Glaciimonas sp. PCH181: one gene and its partner. The protein of the gene in region 1 interacts with the protein of each later gene in a pairwise test. Links are inferred from orthologs where the notes say so. Each region holds a gene or a part of one and is shown in the gene's direction. Other genes may lie near its edges.

What was found.
Region 2: the proteins of acpP (region 1) and ybgC interact in binary tests that used the Escherichia coli proteins (3 or more experiments, as listed by UniProt). The link is inferred for Glaciimonas sp. PCH181 from one-to-one orthologs.

What each region holds. Positions count from the first base shown.
Region 1 is NZ_PYFP01000001.1:2,137,662-2,146,516, reverse strand. The notes cover bases 2,834-5,523. They hold acpP (acyl carrier protein), read left to right. Parts: upstream 2,834-3,903; coding sequence 3,904-4,143; downstream 4,144-5,523. Other genes in these bases: C7W93_RS09915 (hypothetical protein), read left to right, coding at 5,470-5,523; fabF (beta-ketoacyl-ACP synthase II), read left to right, coding at 4,174-5,415; fabG (3-oxoacyl-ACP reductase FabG), read left to right, coding at 2,919-3,689; fabD (ACP S-malonyltransferase), read left to right, coding at 2,834-2,865. Also shown: phosphate acyltransferase PlsX, read left to right, coding at 1-834; C7W93_RS09940 (beta-ketoacyl-ACP synthase III), read left to right, coding at 831-1,817; more of fabD, read left to right, coding at 1,933-2,833; more of C7W93_RS09915, read left to right, coding at 5,524-6,030; RNA polymerase sigma factor RpoE, read left to right, coding at 6,073-6,702; C7W93_RS09905 (sigma-E factor negative regulatory protein), read left to right, coding at 6,762-7,403; C7W93_RS09900 (MucB/RseB C-terminal domain-containing protein), read left to right, coding at 7,405-8,427; C7W93_RS09895 (DegQ family serine endoprotease), read left to right, coding at 8,444-8,855. UniProt on the Escherichia coli protein: Carrier of the growing fatty acid chain in fatty acid biosynthesis.
Region 2 is NZ_PYFP01000002.1:85,134-94,076, forward strand. Bases 2,126-4,903 are described here. They hold ybgC (tol-pal system-associated acyl-CoA thioesterase), read left to right. Parts: upstream 2,126-3,166; coding sequence 3,167-3,640; downstream 3,641-4,903. Other genes in these bases: glyA (serine hydroxymethyltransferase), read right to left, coding at 2,126-2,609; tolQ (protein TolQ), read left to right, coding at 3,862-4,563; C7W93_RS13440 (ExbD/TolR family protein), read left to right, coding at 4,563-4,903. Outside these bases: C7W93_RS13410 (PilW family protein), read right to left, coding at 1-2; C7W93_RS13415 (GspH/FimT family pseudopilin), read right to left, coding at 1-583; transcriptional regulator NrdR, read right to left, coding at 695-1,159; more of glyA, read right to left, coding at 1,365-2,125; more of C7W93_RS13440, read left to right, coding at 4,904-4,997; cell envelope integrity protein TolA, read left to right, coding at 5,026-6,048; Tol-Pal system beta propeller repeat protein TolB, read left to right, coding at 6,052-7,374; peptidoglycan-associated lipoprotein Pal, read left to right, coding at 7,596-8,117; tol-pal system protein YbgF, read left to right, coding at 8,132-8,878.

The sequences.
Region 1 (8,855 bases):
GAAATGGTTAAGGATGAGCAGGTGCGCGCTTGCGTTTCTGCGGGTAATACGGGTGCGCTGATGGCGGTTTCGCGTTACCTGCTGAAGACTATCCCCGGCGTTGATCGTCCGGCGATTTGTACTATTCTTCCGAATCAAAAAGATGGTCCTACCTACATGCTCGACTTGGGTGCGAATGTAGATTGCGAGCCTCAGCATTTGCATCAGTTCGCATTGATGGGCTCAGCGCTCGTCGCGGCGATGGAGGGGAAGCCTAAACCCACCGTTGGTTTGCTGAATGTCGGTGAGGAAGATATCAAGGGCAATGAAATGGTGAAGCAAACGGCCGAGTTGTTACGCGCCGATCATGAAAGAGGCATCCTAAATTTTTATGGCAATGTCGAAGGTAACGATATCTTTGAAGGAACCACCGACATTGTTGTGTGCGATGGTTTTGTCGGCAACGTTACGCTGAAGGCCTCGGAAGGATTGGGGCGGCTTGTTAAAAGTGTATTGACGACAGAATTTAAAAGCAGCATCCTAAATATGATTGGCGCTTTGATAGCGCGTGGTGCGATTAAGGCAATCTCGCGTCGCCTCAACCCATCGCGCTACAATGGCGCAAGTTTGCTCGGTTTGCGTGGCTTGGTGTTCAAGAGCCACGGCGGCGCGGATGCTTATGGGTACGAATGGGCGATCCAGCGTGCATTCGATGCAGCGAAGTACGATGTGCTGTCGCGTATTACGACGACCATTGCAGAGTTGATGCCGCAGTCCGAAGTAGTTTCGGCCCCGGTCGAAGGAGTCGCCAATGCGGCCATCAATATTGAGTCACCCCAACAGAAAACAGCATGACTATCTATAGCAAAATTGTAGGTACTGGCAGTTATTTGCCACCAAAACGCGTTACGAATCAAGACCTGACGGCGCAGTTGGCTGAGAAGGGTATAGAGACCTCCGACGAATGGATATTTTCGCGCAGCGGTATCTCTGCGCGTCATTATGCCGAACCTGACGTTCAGTCCAGTGATCTCGCCGTTGCCGCATCAAAGCACGCTTTGGAAATGGCTGGAATGGTCCCCGCCGACATTGATCTGATCATTGTCGCGACCTCGACGCCGGACCATTTTGGTGGATTTCCCAGCACAGCATGTGTAGTACAGCAAAAACTTGGGATCATTACCGGCGGCGCAGCGTTTGATGTGCAGGCAGTCTGTAGCGGCTTTGTCTATGCTGTTTCGATCGCTGATGCCTTTATTAAAGCAGGCACGCACAAGAACGTACTCGTCATCGGCACTGAAGTATTCTCGCGCATCCTGAATTTTGAAGATCGTACCACTTGTGTGTTGTTTGGTGACGGCGCTGGCGCAGTGGTGATGACTGCTTCGAAAGAGCCGGGAATTTTAGCTACTAAACTGCATGCCGATGGGCGCTATGCGAATATTCTGTGCGTTCCCGGCAAAGTGGCTAGTGGTGTAGTGGAAGGAAGTGCTTTTTTATACATGGACGGTCAGGCGGTATTTAAGCTAGCCGTGTCTGTGCTGGAGAAGGTCGCCAATGAGGCACTGGAGATTGCTGGCCTGCAGGCGTTAGAAATAGATTGGCTGATTCCCCATCAAGCCAATATTCGTATTATGCAAAGTACAGGCCGCAAACTTGGTCTGCCGCCAGAACGGATGGTGGTGACAGTCGATCAGCATGGCAATACATCAGCAGCATCCATTCCACTTGCACTCGATAAAGCCGTACGTGACGGTCGGGTCAAGGCTGGGCAGAATATATTGATGGAAGGCGTTGGCGGTGGTTTTACCTGGGGTGCGATCATTGCAAAGATGTAAGCTGCGCATAGGTCGGGCGCGCCATCATGATGTGATGCCTTCTCCAGGAAAATCTCATCATTTTTCTTATTTCTGATATCGACTTCATTAATTTAATAAAATCACATAAATACGTATGATTAAATTTGCTTTTGTTTTTCCTGGGCAGGGCTCACAAGCGATCGGTATGTTGAACGGTTTTGCTGACAATCAAATTGTGCGTGATACCGTTGCCGAGGCATCCGACGCGCTCGAATTTGATTTGGCGAAGTTAATCGCCGAAGGCCCAAAAGAAGCGCTGGATCTGACTACCAATACGCAGCCTGTCATGCTCACTGCCGCGGTGGCGTTTTATCGGGCCTGGATTGCTGCGGGTGGGCAAGTCCCCGCAATAGTGGCTGGGCATAGCTTGGGCGAGTATTCGGCCTTGGTCGCTGCGGGCGTGATTAATTTTAAGGATGCTGTACCGCTGGTGCGTTTTCGTGCATTGGCAATGCAGGAGGCTGTGCCAGTTGGTCAAGGCGGCATGGCTGCAATTTTAGGATTGTCCGACGAGGATGTGCTCGCAGTGTGCGTCGAAGCAGCGCAGCGCGAAGTGGTTGAGGCGGTTAACTTTAATGCGCCTGCGCAGGTTGTGATCGCGGGTCACAAGGCCGCAGTAGAACGTGCTTGCGAGGCCGCTAAATTGAAAGGTGCAAAACGTGCCTTGTCATTGCCGGTTTCGGCACCATTTCACTCTTCATTGCTTGTGCCTGCATCGAATAGGTTGCGTGAATATATGGCGCCGTTGGTTTTTGCAACGCCTGGAATTACCTTAATTAATAATGTTGATGTCGCCAGCCCTACTGACGCTGCTGCTATCAAAGATGCATTGGTGCGGCAAGCTGCCAGTCCTGTGCGCTGGGTTGAAACAGTCCAGAAAATTGCGAGCGAAGGTACAACGCACATTATTGAGTGTGGTCCGGGCAAGGTTCTTGCTGGATTGACCAAGCGTATTAATGGCGAATTGACGGGCGATGCTATCGTCGATCAGGCGTCTTTGGACAGAGTATTGGCGCTACTTAATTAAGTTGCCGGAACTGCATAAACGAGTTATTTGAACGCGTCACCTAAATAAATATAATGCATATGCAAAATTTGGATCCACAGAATTTAGAAGGCCAGGTTGCTCTGGTAACTGGCGCTTCACGCGGTATAGGCCGGGCAATTGCATTGGAATTGGCGCGTCGCGGTGCGAAAGTCGTCGGCACTGCTACCTCAGAGGCTGGAGCTGATGCAATCACTGCTTACCTGAATGCGGAGCAGCCTAACGGTGGCAAAGGCGTGGTGTTGAATGTAAATGATGCGCCTGCTTGTGCGGCTGTGGTTGAGTTGGTGCAAAAGGAGTTCGGTACGCTCTCCATTTTGGTGAATAACGCCGGGATCACGCACGACCAGCTAGCGATGCGGATGAAGGATGAGGAATGGGATTCTGTGATTTCAACCAATCTGACGTCAGTTGCCCGGCTATCGCGCGCAGTCTTGCGTGGAATGATGAAGGCTAAGCACGGCCGTATTATTAATATTACGTCGGTTGTTGGCTCGACTGGTAATCCCGGGCAAATGAATTATGCAGCCGCCAAAGCTGGTGTCTCAGGAATGAGTCGGGCTTTAGCGCGTGAGATAGGCAGCCGTAACATTACCGTGAATTGTGTAGCGCCTGGTTTTATCGATACAGATATGACTAAAGCGCTGAGTGAGCAGCAAACGGCTGGATTGTTGCAGCAAATTCCACTGGGCCGATTAGGTGCCGCAGAGGATATTGCGGCCGCTGTCAGTTTCCTGGCGTCGGCGCAAGCTGGGTATATCACCGGCACCACGCTGCACGTAAATGGCGGCATGTATATGAGTTGATGTAGTTGAATGTATGCTGCGGTTTGGTTGTAGCGTTCGAAATGAACTGCCTATAGCCATACTTAGGCTTGAGAAGTAAAGTACGTAGTAATAATTTAAGCGCTTTTGGCAGTAGTTGGCTAATTCTTAACCGCCGATGCTAAAAGTGAATTTTCTCTGCGCAAACCTGCTAAAATGCGCGCACTTTCTGTAACCTAATAACTGGAGGCATCACATGTCTGATATCGAACAACGCGTAAAAAAAATCGTCGCTGAACAACTGGGCGTCGCCGAAGCTGACATCAAAATTGAATCTTCGTTTGTTGATGATCTTGGTGCTGATTCACTCGACACCGTAGAATTGGTAATGGCTTTGGAGGACGAGTTCGGCATGGAAATTCCTGACGAACAAGCCGAAAAAATTACTACTGTGCAACAAGCAATTGACTACGCCAAGGCGAATGTCAAAGTATAAATCAGCTTTGAGCGCATCCAGGAGAATCGTTTGAGCCCCTCACGTGAACGCCGTGTTGTGATAACTGGCTTGGGTTGCATTTCACCGGTCGGCAATACTATTGCCGACGCCTGGAATGCAGTCACATCAGGGAAAACTGGTATTGCAACCATCACCAAGTTTGATGCTTCAGCTTTTTCCACGCATTTTGCCGGAGAAGTAAAGGGCTTTAATGTCGAGGAATATATGCCGGCCAAAGAGGCGCGGCATATGGATACCTTTATCCATTTTGGGATGGCAGCAGGGATTCAGGCGATGCAGGACAGCGGCCTGGAAGTTACTGATGAAAATGCCGAACGTATCGGCGTTATTATCGGATCCGGTATCGGTGGCTTGCCACTGATCGAAGATACCCATGCCGAATTGACTAGTCGCGGTCCACGTCGTATTAGTCCTTTCTTTATCCCGGCATCAATCATTAATATGATTTCCGGCAATCTGTCGATTAGATATGGTCTGAAAGGGCCTAACCTAGCGATAGTAACGGCTTGTACTACTGGTCTGCATTGTATTGGTCAGGCAGGACGCATGATTCAATACGGCGATGCCGATGTCATGATTGCTGGCGGCGCAGAGGCAAGTATTTCTCCATTAGGCCTTGGTGGATTTGCTTCGGCACGTGCTTTGTCGACGCGCAATGATGATCCTGCGACTGCATCGCGGCCTTGGGATAAGGATCGCGACGGTTTTGTTTTGGGTGAGGGTGCCGGGGTATTGGTACTCGAAGAATATGAGCACGCCAAAGCGCGTGGCGCCAAGATTTATGCAGAGCTACTTGGTTTTGGGATGAGCGGTGATGCTTATCACATTACTGCGCCGGATCTTGATGGCCCACGTCGTTGCGTTGCTTCAGCATTGCGTGATGCGGGGATAAATGGCGATCAGGTGCAATATTTGAACGCACATGGTACATCGACGCCGCTAGGTGATCAGAATGAGACCAATGCGATTAAAGCCGCCTTTGGTGATCATGCTTATAAGCTGGTCGTTAATTCGACTAAGTCAATGACTGGTCATTTATTGGGTGGCGCGGGTGGTTTGGAGTCAGTCTTTACCATATTGGCTTTGCATCATCAGGTATCGCCACCGACTATTAATATTTTCAATCAAGATCCAGAGTGCGATCTTGATTACTGTGCAAATACGGCGCGGGATATGAAAATTAATATTGCGGTTAAGAACTCATTTGGCTTCGGCGGGACTAACGGTACGCTAGTTTTTGGTAAAGTCTAAGCAGGTCCGTATATACTCAGTCGAACATCAAGTGATGTTTGGCTGAGTATGCTAATGAATCTCCCCACATCTAGCTTGACGCCCCCTAATCCCATGATCTCGGTTGCGATATCGGCACGAGTTGCGCCGTCCGCAAGTTTGTTTGCTATGGTCACTTTGCAAGCTATTGCCGTAGCCTCGATTGGTATGCTGTTAATCGTTGGCGAGATTGGGCATTTTGTGCCTGTTATTGGGGTAGTACTTGGATTGGTGAGTGTATTAATAAGCGTTTGGGGGTGGTTGGGTTATCGACGAACACGTCGTCCGATCCGCATTGTGATTACTGGCAATGGTCAGATTAGCATCGCAGAATTGGCGACTAATACCGTTGTTGGTGCCGATGCTGCCTTTCATGCCCCGGTTATAGCGCATTTGCTTAGTGGTTCTACACTCTGGGCTCATTTATTGTTATTGCGTTTTCAGTTAGGTAACGGGCGGATTAAGTCCGTCGTTATACTGCCTGATTGTATCCCTGAGGATGTATTTAGGGCCCTGTCTGTAGCGTGTCGCTGGATTGCTTCTCGCGGACGTTCAGAGGGCTCAGAGAAAGTGGTATATGAACAGCCAATTGGTTGAACTTATTGCATTGCACTTTGTCCATGCTTCGATCATGCGCGTATGTTGCAAAAGCAAAGGGAATGGGGATTGACGACAGAACGCGAAATTGATCAACTGCTCGTCGAGCGCGTGCAGCGTGGCGACAAAAAGGCGTTTGAGCTTTTGGTAATCAAATACCAACGCAAGCTGATGCGTCTTGTGTCGCGGCTTGTGCGCGATCAGGCAGAAGCTGAGGATGTAGTACAGGAAGCGTTTATAAAAGCTTATCGTGCGCTGCCTCAGTTCAGAGGTGACTCTGCGTTTTATACATGGTTATACCGGATTGGTATTAACACGGCTAAAAATTATTTAGTCACGCAAGGACGTAGGGCGCCGACATCAACTGAATCAAATTCTGAAGAAGCAGAAACTTTTGACGACGGCGAGCAACTAAGAGATATAAATACTCCAGAGTCTTTACTGGCAACTAAGCAGATAGCGCAAACGGTGAACGTTGCGATGGAAGCTTTGCCCGAGGAATTGCGCACTGCAATCACCTTGCGTGAGATCGAGGGGCTGAGCTATGACGAAATCGCAGAAGCTATGGGATGCCCGATTGGCACAGTACGTAGCAGAATATTTAGAGCAAGAGAAGCTATCGCAGAAAAGTTGAGGCCATTGTTGGGTACGGCGATCGACAAACGTTGGTAAAAGCGAAATAGCGGTTTTTCGGGAACGAAGGGGTTGGCCAGGTTTTAACTAGGTGACTTATGAATACCAAAGAAATACCCCAAGAGCAGATCTCTGCCTTGGCCGATAGTGAGTTGTCTAATGCCTATGTGGATATGGCATTGGCAGCGCTACGCAATAATGAAGGCCGTGCAACTTGGGATGTTTATCATCAAATTGGTGACATCTTGCGTTCGGACGACATGGCGTTAACGCTGAGTTCTGATTTTACTTCACGTATGTTTGAACGGCTTAGTGCTGAACCTGCGATGATAGTTGCGCCATTGGCGGTTGTGCCGGTTGCTGCTGAGCACATTGCTGTAAGCAATGTTTCAGCTGCAACCGGCACACGTTCCATGAGACGGTTTGCGCTGCCAAGTATGGCAGCAGCGGCAGCGGTAGCAGCGGTGGCATTTATAGCTGTTCCGCATATGATGAGCACCGATAATCAATCGATGAATCCGGCGATGCTTGCTGCTGCGCAAACGACGCTGGCTTCTGCTTCTAATATTAACGTCGGTTATGGATCCCAAGCGGTCGCAACCACTGCTGGCGATAATGAAGTACTCCGTGATTCGCGGATCGACGAGTATTTATCGGCACACCAACGTTTTTCTCCTTCGCTTTACAGCACTGCGCAATACGCACGCTCCGCCACATTTGCCATAGATGCTGATAATTAATATGCGGCAGACTAAGGTTCTGCTTCGGGTTGCTGTTATTTTTTCGACCTTACTCGCCCTTTCCGCGCAAGCGGAAGGTGGTGCCACGGAGAAACTTTATGACAATCACGAAGCACAGACTCTTTTAAAAAGAATTCAGGCGGCGGCGCAAAAGCTTAATTACTCGGGCACCTTCGTGTATCAACAAGCGAATCAGATGCGCACTTCGCGCATCACGCATATGTTGGAAGGGCGAAATGAAATCGAGAAGCTGGAAGTTCTGGATGGCAAGCCTCGTGAGTATATTCGTCACAACGAGGATGTCACTTGTTACATCCCCGAAACTAAGACGTTGTTGGTTGAAAAACGCGTCACGCAGGATGTATTTCCAGCAATTTTAGCTTCCATTCCGAGTGATTTAACTGATTATTATAATGTGAAGCTGGGCGAAGTTGGCCGGGTTGCCGGACAGGACTGTCAGGCCGTGCTTCTTGAGCCTAAAGATAAAATGCGTTATGGCTATAAGCTTTGGGCCGAGAAAAATTCTGGTCTGCTGCTGCGCGCGCAAACCCTGAATAGTAAAAATGAGATTGTTGAGCAAATTTCATTTACGCAAATCGCTATCGGTAACATCGCCCGCAGTCGGGTCAAGTCGAGCTTTGGTAATACGAGCGGTTGGCATGTAGAGCATACTGCAATGAGTCCGGCTAATTTAAACGATTGGGTCGTCACTGGTATGCCACCGGGTTTCAAAAAGGTAAGGGAATTAAAGCGCGTTGTTATCGACAATCCTCCTGCACAGAACACGACTGGATCAACGCCTGTTCGGCGCGAAGTTTCGCAAATTGTCTTTTCCGATGGTCTCGCTGCCATTTCAGTATTTATTGAACCCGGTAGCCAAAGTCGTACAGAAGGCTCTATGCAACAAGGCGCGTTAAATATCGTCGGTAAACGCCAAGGTGATTTTTGGCTTACGATTGTCGGTGAAGTGCCTGCGGTGGCAATTCGTCAGGTTGCCAATTCGATTGAACTCAAAAATAAATAAGACTGTCATTATGAAAATGGTCCGTATTGCACGTCATGTTTTGTCGACACTTATAGTAGGTGCGACGGTAACGTTTATTGCTCCAGTTTTGGTCAATATGACGCCAGCAGCAATTGCAGCGCCTATGGTTGGATTGCCCGACTTTACTGAGATTGTTGAAAAAGCTGGCCCGGCAGTAGTCAATATTCGCACCACCGAAAAGGTGAAGGCCGATACCGCCACTGGCCAGCCAAACGACGAAGAAATGCAAGAATTTTTGCGTCGGTTCTTTGGTGTTCCGCCAAACGGTGCAGGCAAGCCGCAAATCCCTGCGCCAAAAGGGCGTAAGCCAGGTGGTAAAGCGGCGCAGCAAGAAGAAGTCCCGCGCGGTGTTGGCTCTGGTTTCATCATTTCGGCAGACGGCTATATCATGACGAACGCGCATGTGG
Region 2 (8,943 bases), on another replicon or contig:
ATGCTGTGCCTTTCGTTATCCGCATGCGACCGCTGGCGCTAATGCACACCGTGCGATCAAATTCACCATCACGAAACAGCAAACTGGTAAAACTTGCGCCAGGTCGTCCCATACCGTCATATTTAATCTCTCGCCTTCCTCCATTCACGATTGTGTTATGACCCAGTGCTGCTTGCCGCAATAAAACGGGTTTGTCGTCTTTGGCCTTAGGCACGACGACGATCCAGCCTTTGCTCCACTCATAGCCATCACGCGATGGGCCACCCCCTGTCACGGTGGACATAGCGGTAGCGATGCATCCGGCAGTTTGATCAAACTCGGCATTGACACTAGGACACAGCACTACTGAACGCCCGCGCTTAATCGCTTCAGTACGTGCCAGCATTGCAGCGGTAATAAATTGATTTACGTTACCGTTCAAGCGTGTTTTTACGATGAAATCGCGCATGGAAGGCAAACCAATTGCGAGCAGAATGCTCATGATCGACATGGTGATCAATATTTCGATCAGGGTAAAACCCGTGCGCGGAACAATCGCGGTAAAAACAGGAAGCCGCTTGATGTAAAAGGTAGAGTGCAGCATGAAGGCCAGCCTCGCATCGAATGAAGGAGGGCTGAATACTAGCGCTGTTTATTGCAGCAGACCCGTTTTCAGAAAGAAAACGGGTGCAAGTTAAGCCTAGGCTTATAAATGCTATTTTTTCCGCGCTGGGCTGGAAAATTCTTCGATCATATTTTGGAATTCGGCGACATCTTCAAAACTTTTATATACCGACGCAAAGCGAATATAAGCAATCTTGTCCAGACGTTTTAGTTCATGCATGACCAATTCACCGACATGGCCAGAGAGGACTTCGCGTTCACCGCTGGCGAGTAATTTTTCTTTTATTTTTTGCAATGCTTCGTCGAGCGATTCCGCGGAAACCGGCCGTTTACGCAGTGCCAGCATCAAACTGGCGCGTAACTTTTCACCATCGAATTCGGTACGACTGCCATTTTTTTTGACGATGACAGGCATCACCAATTCAATCCGTTCGTGCGTTGTAAAGCGCTTGTCGCATTTTATGCAACGACGACGACGACGAATCGCATCGCCCTCTTCCGACACGCGGGTATCCAGAACCTGGGTTTCTTCATGGTGGCAAAACGGACATTTCATGATGGCAGCAATCTTTATACCGGTGGATCGACGCGCTAAGCGCTATTGACACTACATAGCTACTTTTTTCTATCACCATATTACATAGGCCCGTTCTAGTGAAACACCAGAACGGGCCCGTGGTTTATTACTTTAGCCATACCGCGCAACTAAATATCTATCGCAAAACAGGCTATTCAGAATAAAGCGGCATTAGCAATGGCTATCAGCCATACACCGGGAAAGCATCGGTTAATTTCTTGACTTCAACTTTGACGCGCTCGATCGTCGCAGCATCATGCGGATTATCCAGAACATCGGCGATTAAATTACCGATCTTAGTCGCTTCCGCTTCCTTGAAACCACGCGTAGTCAATGCCGGGCTACCGACACGAATACCTGAAGTGACGAATGGCTTTTCAGGATCGTTAGGAATAGCGTTCTTGTTGCAAGTCATGTGCGCTGTACCGAGAATCGCTTCCGCTTCTTTACCGGTAATGTTCTTAGCGCGCAAATCAACCAACATCACGTGCGACTCAGTGCGACCGGAAACAATGCGCAAACCGCGTGCAATCAGTGCTTTCGCCAACGCATCGGCATTCTTCACGACTTGCTGTTGATACGTCTTGAATTCCGGTGTCAGCGCTTCTTTGAAAGCCACTGCTTTACCAGCGATCACGTGCATCAGCGGACCGCCTTGAATGCCTGGGAAAATTGCCGAGTTGATGATTTTTTCGTGCTCAGCTTTCATCAGAATAATACCGCCGCGAGGACCGCGCAAAGATTTGTGCGTGGTCGACGTCACGAAGTCAGCGTAAGGCACAGGATTAGGATACTCACCAGCCGCGATCAAACCGGCATAGTGCGCCATGTCGACCATAAAGTAGGCACCGATCGCCTTAGCTACTTTGGATATACGCTCAAAATCGATGCGCAATGCGTAGGCTGAAGCACCAGCGATAATCAACTTAGGCTTCTTTTCGTGGGCCAGGCGTTCCAACTCATCGTAATCGATTTCTTCTTTGTCGTTAAGACCGTAGGAAACGACATTGAACCACTTTCCTGACATATTCAATGCCATACCGTGGGTCAAGTGACCGCCTTCTGCCAGCGACATACCCATAATCGTGTCACCGGGCTTCAATACAGCGAAGAAAACGCCCTGATTCGCTTGGGAACCGGAGTTAGGCTGCACGTTGGCAGCTTCAGCGCCAAACAACTCTTTAACCCGGTCAATTGCCAGTTGCTCAACGATATCGACAAACTCACAACCGCCGTAATAACGCTTGCCTGGATAACCTTCGGCATATTTATTCGTGAGTTGTGTGCCTTGCGCTTCCATCACGGCAGGCGAGCAATAGTTTTCAGACGCGATCAGCTCGATATGCTCTTGCTGACGATGATTTTCTTTCTGAATCGCGCTCCATAATTCTGGATCCGCGCTGGCAATAGTGTGGTTTTTTTCAAACATGAGATATTCCAATCGATAGAGGTTAACCTTTTCAGGATCTACATCGAATGAGGGCCAAAATGAGTGTGGAATGCGGCAGCCTCAGTCGTACGTTCCATTCGGGCTGCCCAGGCGCACGGCGAAAAACTCTCACGCTTCCCGGTGGATGCCCACCTTTGCCGAAATCAAGGCAGTCTGCTTTGATCCGGTTTTGCGCCAGTTACGTGAGACGAAATGGTGCACGTATTGTAAGTGAAGGGCTTGGATAGAGCAAGATTGCGCAAACAGCTTCCTGCTAACAAGATACGCTTCTGATCTTGTCGATTTCTAGTGCTTAATGACATCGGTATGGGCTACAATTTCTCATTATTTTGCATTGCAACAAGAATCGCCAAAAAAATTGCTTTAATAGTACTGATTAGTACGGATTCGCCCGCTTCATTTTTTAAAAGATAGGGCGTTGTCTTACATTTTCACCGCAAATATTACGCAAAGACAACGCAAACAAAGCCTCCTCAGCTCCCAGACACCACTGCGTCACAGTTAATTACCTGAAAAGCCCATCGGCACACTCCCTCATGAACGCAGCAATACCCGTCCCAAAAGAAGATTTTAGCTGGAACATCCGTGTGTATTACGAAGATACCGATGCTGGTGGCGTTGTTTTTTATGCAAACTATCTAAAATTTTTTGAGCGCGCACGTACCGAATGGTTACGGGCGGCAGGGATTGAACAGAGTCGACTGGTTGAAACTCACGAAGTCATGTTCGTCGTCAAAAGCACTGCGCTTGATTACCATGCGCCGTCTCGTTTAGACGATGAACTTAAATTGACAGTCACTGTCGAAAACGTTGGCCGCGTGGCAGTTGACTTTGTGCAACAAGCTTGGCGCCGCGATGGTGAGGAAATGAAGCTGTTAGCAACCGGTCGAATTAAGGTGGTTTGCGTGAATACGCATACTTTTCGGCCGCATGCTATTCCGCAAATGGTGCTAGATCGTATTCAACCCGCGACAGCACCGATTGCTACCTCGGCAAATGCCACTATTTGATTGCAATCTAACCAACAAAAATGTCTTCATTATCTTTTCAACATCATGTAGATGGGAAGCTGAAAAATACTAGATGCGATTACAATCGTTCCTTTTCGCCCGCCTCCTGCCTTATAAATTCATTTAGCTGCGCCCCTAAAAAATGTCAGCTACGCTGTACTGACTACTAGAGCACGTTAGTTAAGACTGTTACCCCAGACCATTTTATCCAGACTGCCTCCATGACCGTCACTCAAGATCTTTCGTTTCTTACCCTCATCACCAACGCCTCCGTGCTCGTCCAACTGGTTATGCTGCTATTGCTAGCAGTCTCCGTGATGAGCTGGACGTATATTTTCCGCAAGATGTTCGCCATCAAGGGCGCTCGGGCGCAAACCGAAGAATTCGAACGCGCCTTCTGGTCTGGCGGAAATCTGACAGAGTTATATCAAGGAACGACCTCGAATCGCCGGCGCGGCGCAGGTCAAACCGGCGCGATGGAGCGTATTTTTGCCGCTGGCATGGATGAATTTAGCAAAATCAAAGCATCGGTCGGTCATAAAGCCAGCACAGATTCTGCCGCGTTATTGGACGGCTCCCGCCGTGCGATGCGCGCTGCCTATCAGCGTGAAATGGATGCGCTTGAATCACACTTAGCATTTCTGGCGTCGGTTGGTTCTGTATCACCTTACGTTGGTTTGTTCGGTACGGTATGGGGCATCATGAATGCGTTCCGCGGTTTGGCAAATGTGCAGCAAGCAACACTAGCAGCGGTCGCGCCGGGTATTGCTGAGGCGCTGATTGCGACCGCGATTGGTTTATTTGCCGCGATTCCGGCAGTCGTTGCCTATAACCGTTTCTCGCATGACGTCGATCGGCTGGCAATTCGGTTCGAAAGCTTCATCGAAGAATTCTCTAACATTTTGCAACGGCAGGCACGCTAATGACGGGCTTCTCATCCATGCGCGGCGGCCGTCCGCGCAAATTCAAGGCAGAAATCAATGTGGTGCCCTACATTGACGTCATGATGGTGCTGCTGGTGATCTTTATGGTGTCTGCACCGATGGTCAATCCAAGCGTCATCAACTTGCCGACCGCTGCAAAATCTGTCGCACCTCCGACCGAATACATTGAAATCGCGCTGAAAGCCAATGGCGACGCCAGCTTGCGTATCAATGGTCAAAAAAGCGGTAGCGGCAAAACGGAAACCTTACAAAAATCCGATATCAAAGCCAGATTGCAATCCCTGCATGAGGACAGCCCAGATATGCCGGTCATGATTTCAGCAGATAAAGATATCAAGTATGACGAAGTGATAAAAATGATTTCTGAAGCAAAGACGCTGGGGATTAACCGCGTCGGATTGGCGACCAAGTGACGAACTGCCGCAAAGTGACAGTCTGCTCATGACAGATCGAACCCCTTATTCAATACCAAAAGAACCAGGTAGATGGCGCGCCATCACACTGGCGGCTGCCGTGCATGCAGCATTAGTAGCATTTCTGTGGATCGGCGTGCATTGGCAAAGCCAGGTCCCGGTTGCCGTCGAGGCTGAAATCTGGAATCCGAATGTGCGGGAGGCCGCGCCGAAACCGCCGCCACCCGAACCGACACCAACGCCGGAACCGATAGAAAAGCCCACCCCGCAACCCGAACCTAAACCTGTTGTGCGAGAAGCCCCACCACCACCTAAAGTGGTGGAGCCGATCCTGCCCGATCCAGAAATTGCCCTGGAAAAAGAGCGCAAACGCAAGGCGCAGGAGCAGAAGGATCAAGACCGCGCTGAGCAGGCCCGCGAAGATAAAGAACGTCAGCGCAAAGCCGACGAACAAGAGCGTAAAGATCAGCAGAAAAAAGATGCTGAAAAGTTAGCCGAAAAAACCGCTGAAAAGCAAAAAGCGCTGGCAGACGCGAAGAAAAAGGCAGACGCTGAAGAGAAAAAAGCTGCCGAAGCTGCGGATAAACTGAAAGCAAAACAGGATGCCGTAAAGAAAGAGAAAGACAAGATTGCCGCTGACAAAGCCCATCAGGCAGATGCTGCTGCCGCTGACAAACGGCATAATGACGACATGAAACGCCTGCAGGGACAAGCTAGCGGGACTGGCGCAGCCAACAGCACTGGCACCGCAGCGCAATCACAAGGTCCACGTGGCGACCCTGGCTATGCGCAAAAGGTCGGGAACAGAATCAAAGGAAACATTAACTTTGGTGTCCCAGATGGCATGACGGGAAATCCAGCGGTAGAATTTGAAGTCCAATTGTTACCGGATGGATCGGTGGCTGGCATTCAATTAAGAAAATCCTCCGGAGTTTCCGGTTTTGACGAAGCGGTGAAGCGTGCAATTGAAAAATCTGCACCATATCCAAAAGATAAATCGGGTTCTGTTCCTTCTAGCTTTATCGGAATCCATAAACCGAAAGATCAATAACTTATGAAAAAGAATCCACTCAACGCGTTAATACCGACGTCGATACGCAAATTGGCAAGATCCATCGCAGTGATCGGTATTACTGTTGGCGCGCTTATCTCAGCGCCTATCGTGCACGCACAGTTACGCATTGAAACCGCCGGTGTAGGAGCCAGCCAAATCCCAATCGCCATCGCAGGTTTCAGCAATGAAAACCTGGCACCGCAACAAATTACGGCGATCATTAAAGCCGATTTGGCACGCAGCGGCATGTTCAAAATTATCGAAACCGGCGATGTGCTTTCCGATGCCGCGCAAATCAATTATGGCGACTGGAAATCACGGGGAGCTGACGCGCTGGTAGTCGGTAGCGTCGCCAAGCTGGCGGATGGCCGCTATGACGTGCGCTATAAATTGCTCGATACGGGTAAGTCATCTCAGTTGTCTGCATTGGCGCTCTCTTCATCGCCACAATACACCCGCGTTTCTGCACATAAAATCGCCGATGATATTTATGAAAAGTTGATCGGTGTCCGCGGTGCCTTTGCAACGCGTATTGCTTACGTCACCAAATCCGGCAAAGAATATCGACTGGAAATTGCAGATGCCGACGGCGAAGGTACACAAGTTGCACTGCGTTCTAACGAGCCGATTATTTCGCCAGCCTGGTCACCGGATGGATCAAAGGTTGCGTATGTCTCGTTTGAGCAAAAAAAGCCCGTGGTCTACGTACAAAATCTGATCACAAAACAACGCACCGTCGTTGCTAATTACAAAGGCAGTAACTCGGCACCTTCATGGTCGCCCGATGGCACTAAGATCGCGATTGCTCTGGCGCGCGATAGCCTGACTCAGGTATATGTAGTCAATGCCGATGGCTCCGGTTTGCGCCGTCTGACAAATACGAATGGCATCGACACTGAACCGCAGTTTTCAGCAAATGGACAAAGTATTTACTTCACCAGCGACCGCAGCGGCGGCCCGCAAATTTATAAGATGAGTGCCAATGGCGGCGATGCACAGCGCGTCACTTTCAGCGGCAGTTACAATATCAGTCCTCGGGTTTCGCCAGATGGCAAAACATTGGCGTATATTGCTCGTCGGAATGGTGGCTTCCAACTTTATGCAATGGACCTGAGTAACAACCAGGAGCAACGTTTGTCCGATACCGTCAAAGACGAATCGCCTAGTTTTTCACCGAACGGCCAGTACATTATGTACGCCACGGAGTCCGGCGGACGCCGCGGTTCACTGGCAGTGGTTTCGGTCGACGGGCGCGTCAAGCAACGTTTGACGGTACAGGCAGGCGATATCCGGGAACCGACTTGGGGCCCATTCATGAAGTAGTCACCGCGTGTCTCGGATTGTTAATTCTTTAACGAATTAACAATCCGAGACACTGGTAGTAATTCCGTAGCAATAAGTAAGGCCGCATAATTGTTTAGACTAGACGCCCCGATGCAGGCAGTACGAAGGTACGGCAAGGAGCGGCAACGACGTATAAGCAGTTATGCGGACTTACTATGATTTAAAGTTAAAGTAGCCAACTCACTCTCTGGAGAATAACAATGCGCAATCTCAGTAGTTTTGCCCTTATCATTTCAAGCGCCGTTTTGCTGGCCGCCTGCTCATCACCTGTCAAATTAGACGACAAAGCTAAGATTGAAGACCGTAGCGGCATGAATGGCGCTGCCGATAGTCGCTCAGTCAATGCAGTCGATACTGGCTCTAGCGATCCGCTGAATGACCCGCAAGGCATCCTGGCCAAGCGCAGCATTTATTTTGATTACGACAGCTATTCAGTTAAAGAAGAATTCCGCTCAGTCGTTGAAGCACACGCTAAGTACCTGACATCACACAAAGTACGCAAAATCATCATTCAAGGTAATACCGATGATCGCGGCGGTCGTGAATACAATCTGGCACTAGGCCAAAAACGTGCTGAAGCAGTCCGTAAAGCATTAGCACTGTTAGGTGTATCCGATACGCAGGTAGAAGCTGTTTCGCTGGGTAAAGAAAAGCCTAAAGCGTTGGGTACTGATGAAGCGTCCTACGCTGAAAACCGTCGCGCAGATATCATTTACCAATAAGCACAGCGATGATCATGCGGATTTTTTCTAAATCAACGCTGACTGCGGCCATATTGGCCGCAGGTTCCCTTGCCCCGCTGGCGCATGCCGGTCTGTTTGACGATGCTGAAGCGCGTCGGGCGATTCTCGATATTCGCAGCCGAATTGATGCGGTCAATGCCCGTGTCGATAGCAAAGCGGATAAGAGTAGCTCGCTGAGCCTGGCGGATCAAAACGATCAATTAAACCAGGAAATCGCAAAGCTGCGCGGACAAATCGAAGTATTGACCAACGAGGTTGCCAACACGCAGCAACGTCAGAAAGATTTTTACGTCGATCTGGATAATCGTCTGCGCAAACTGGAGCCGCAAAAAGTCAACGTTGACGGTCAAGAAGTCAGCATCGATCCCAACGAGCAGAAATCGTACGATGCAGCGCTGGCGAGTTTTAAGGGTGGCGACTACAAGGGCGCCACCGCCGCCTTCTCTGATTATCTGAGACGCTATCCGTCATCGGGCTTCGCACCTTCTGCACAATACTGGTTGGGCAATTCTTATTTTGCGCAACGTGACTATAAAAACGCCATCACAGCGCAACAAGCGGTCGTCAAGAAATATCCTGACAATCCGAAAGCTGCTGACGCGCTGTTGAACATGTCGAGTAGTTATACCGAGCTGAAGGATAAAGTCGCTGCGCGGAAAACGCTGGAGCAAGTCGTGGCGCAATATCCGAACACGCCAGCAGCAGTCACAGCCAAAGAACGCCTCGGCGGTGCAAAGTAAATACCACTACTTTTCATGTAACTGAAATAAAAGCCAACAGACGTTTGACATAGTGGCTACACCTT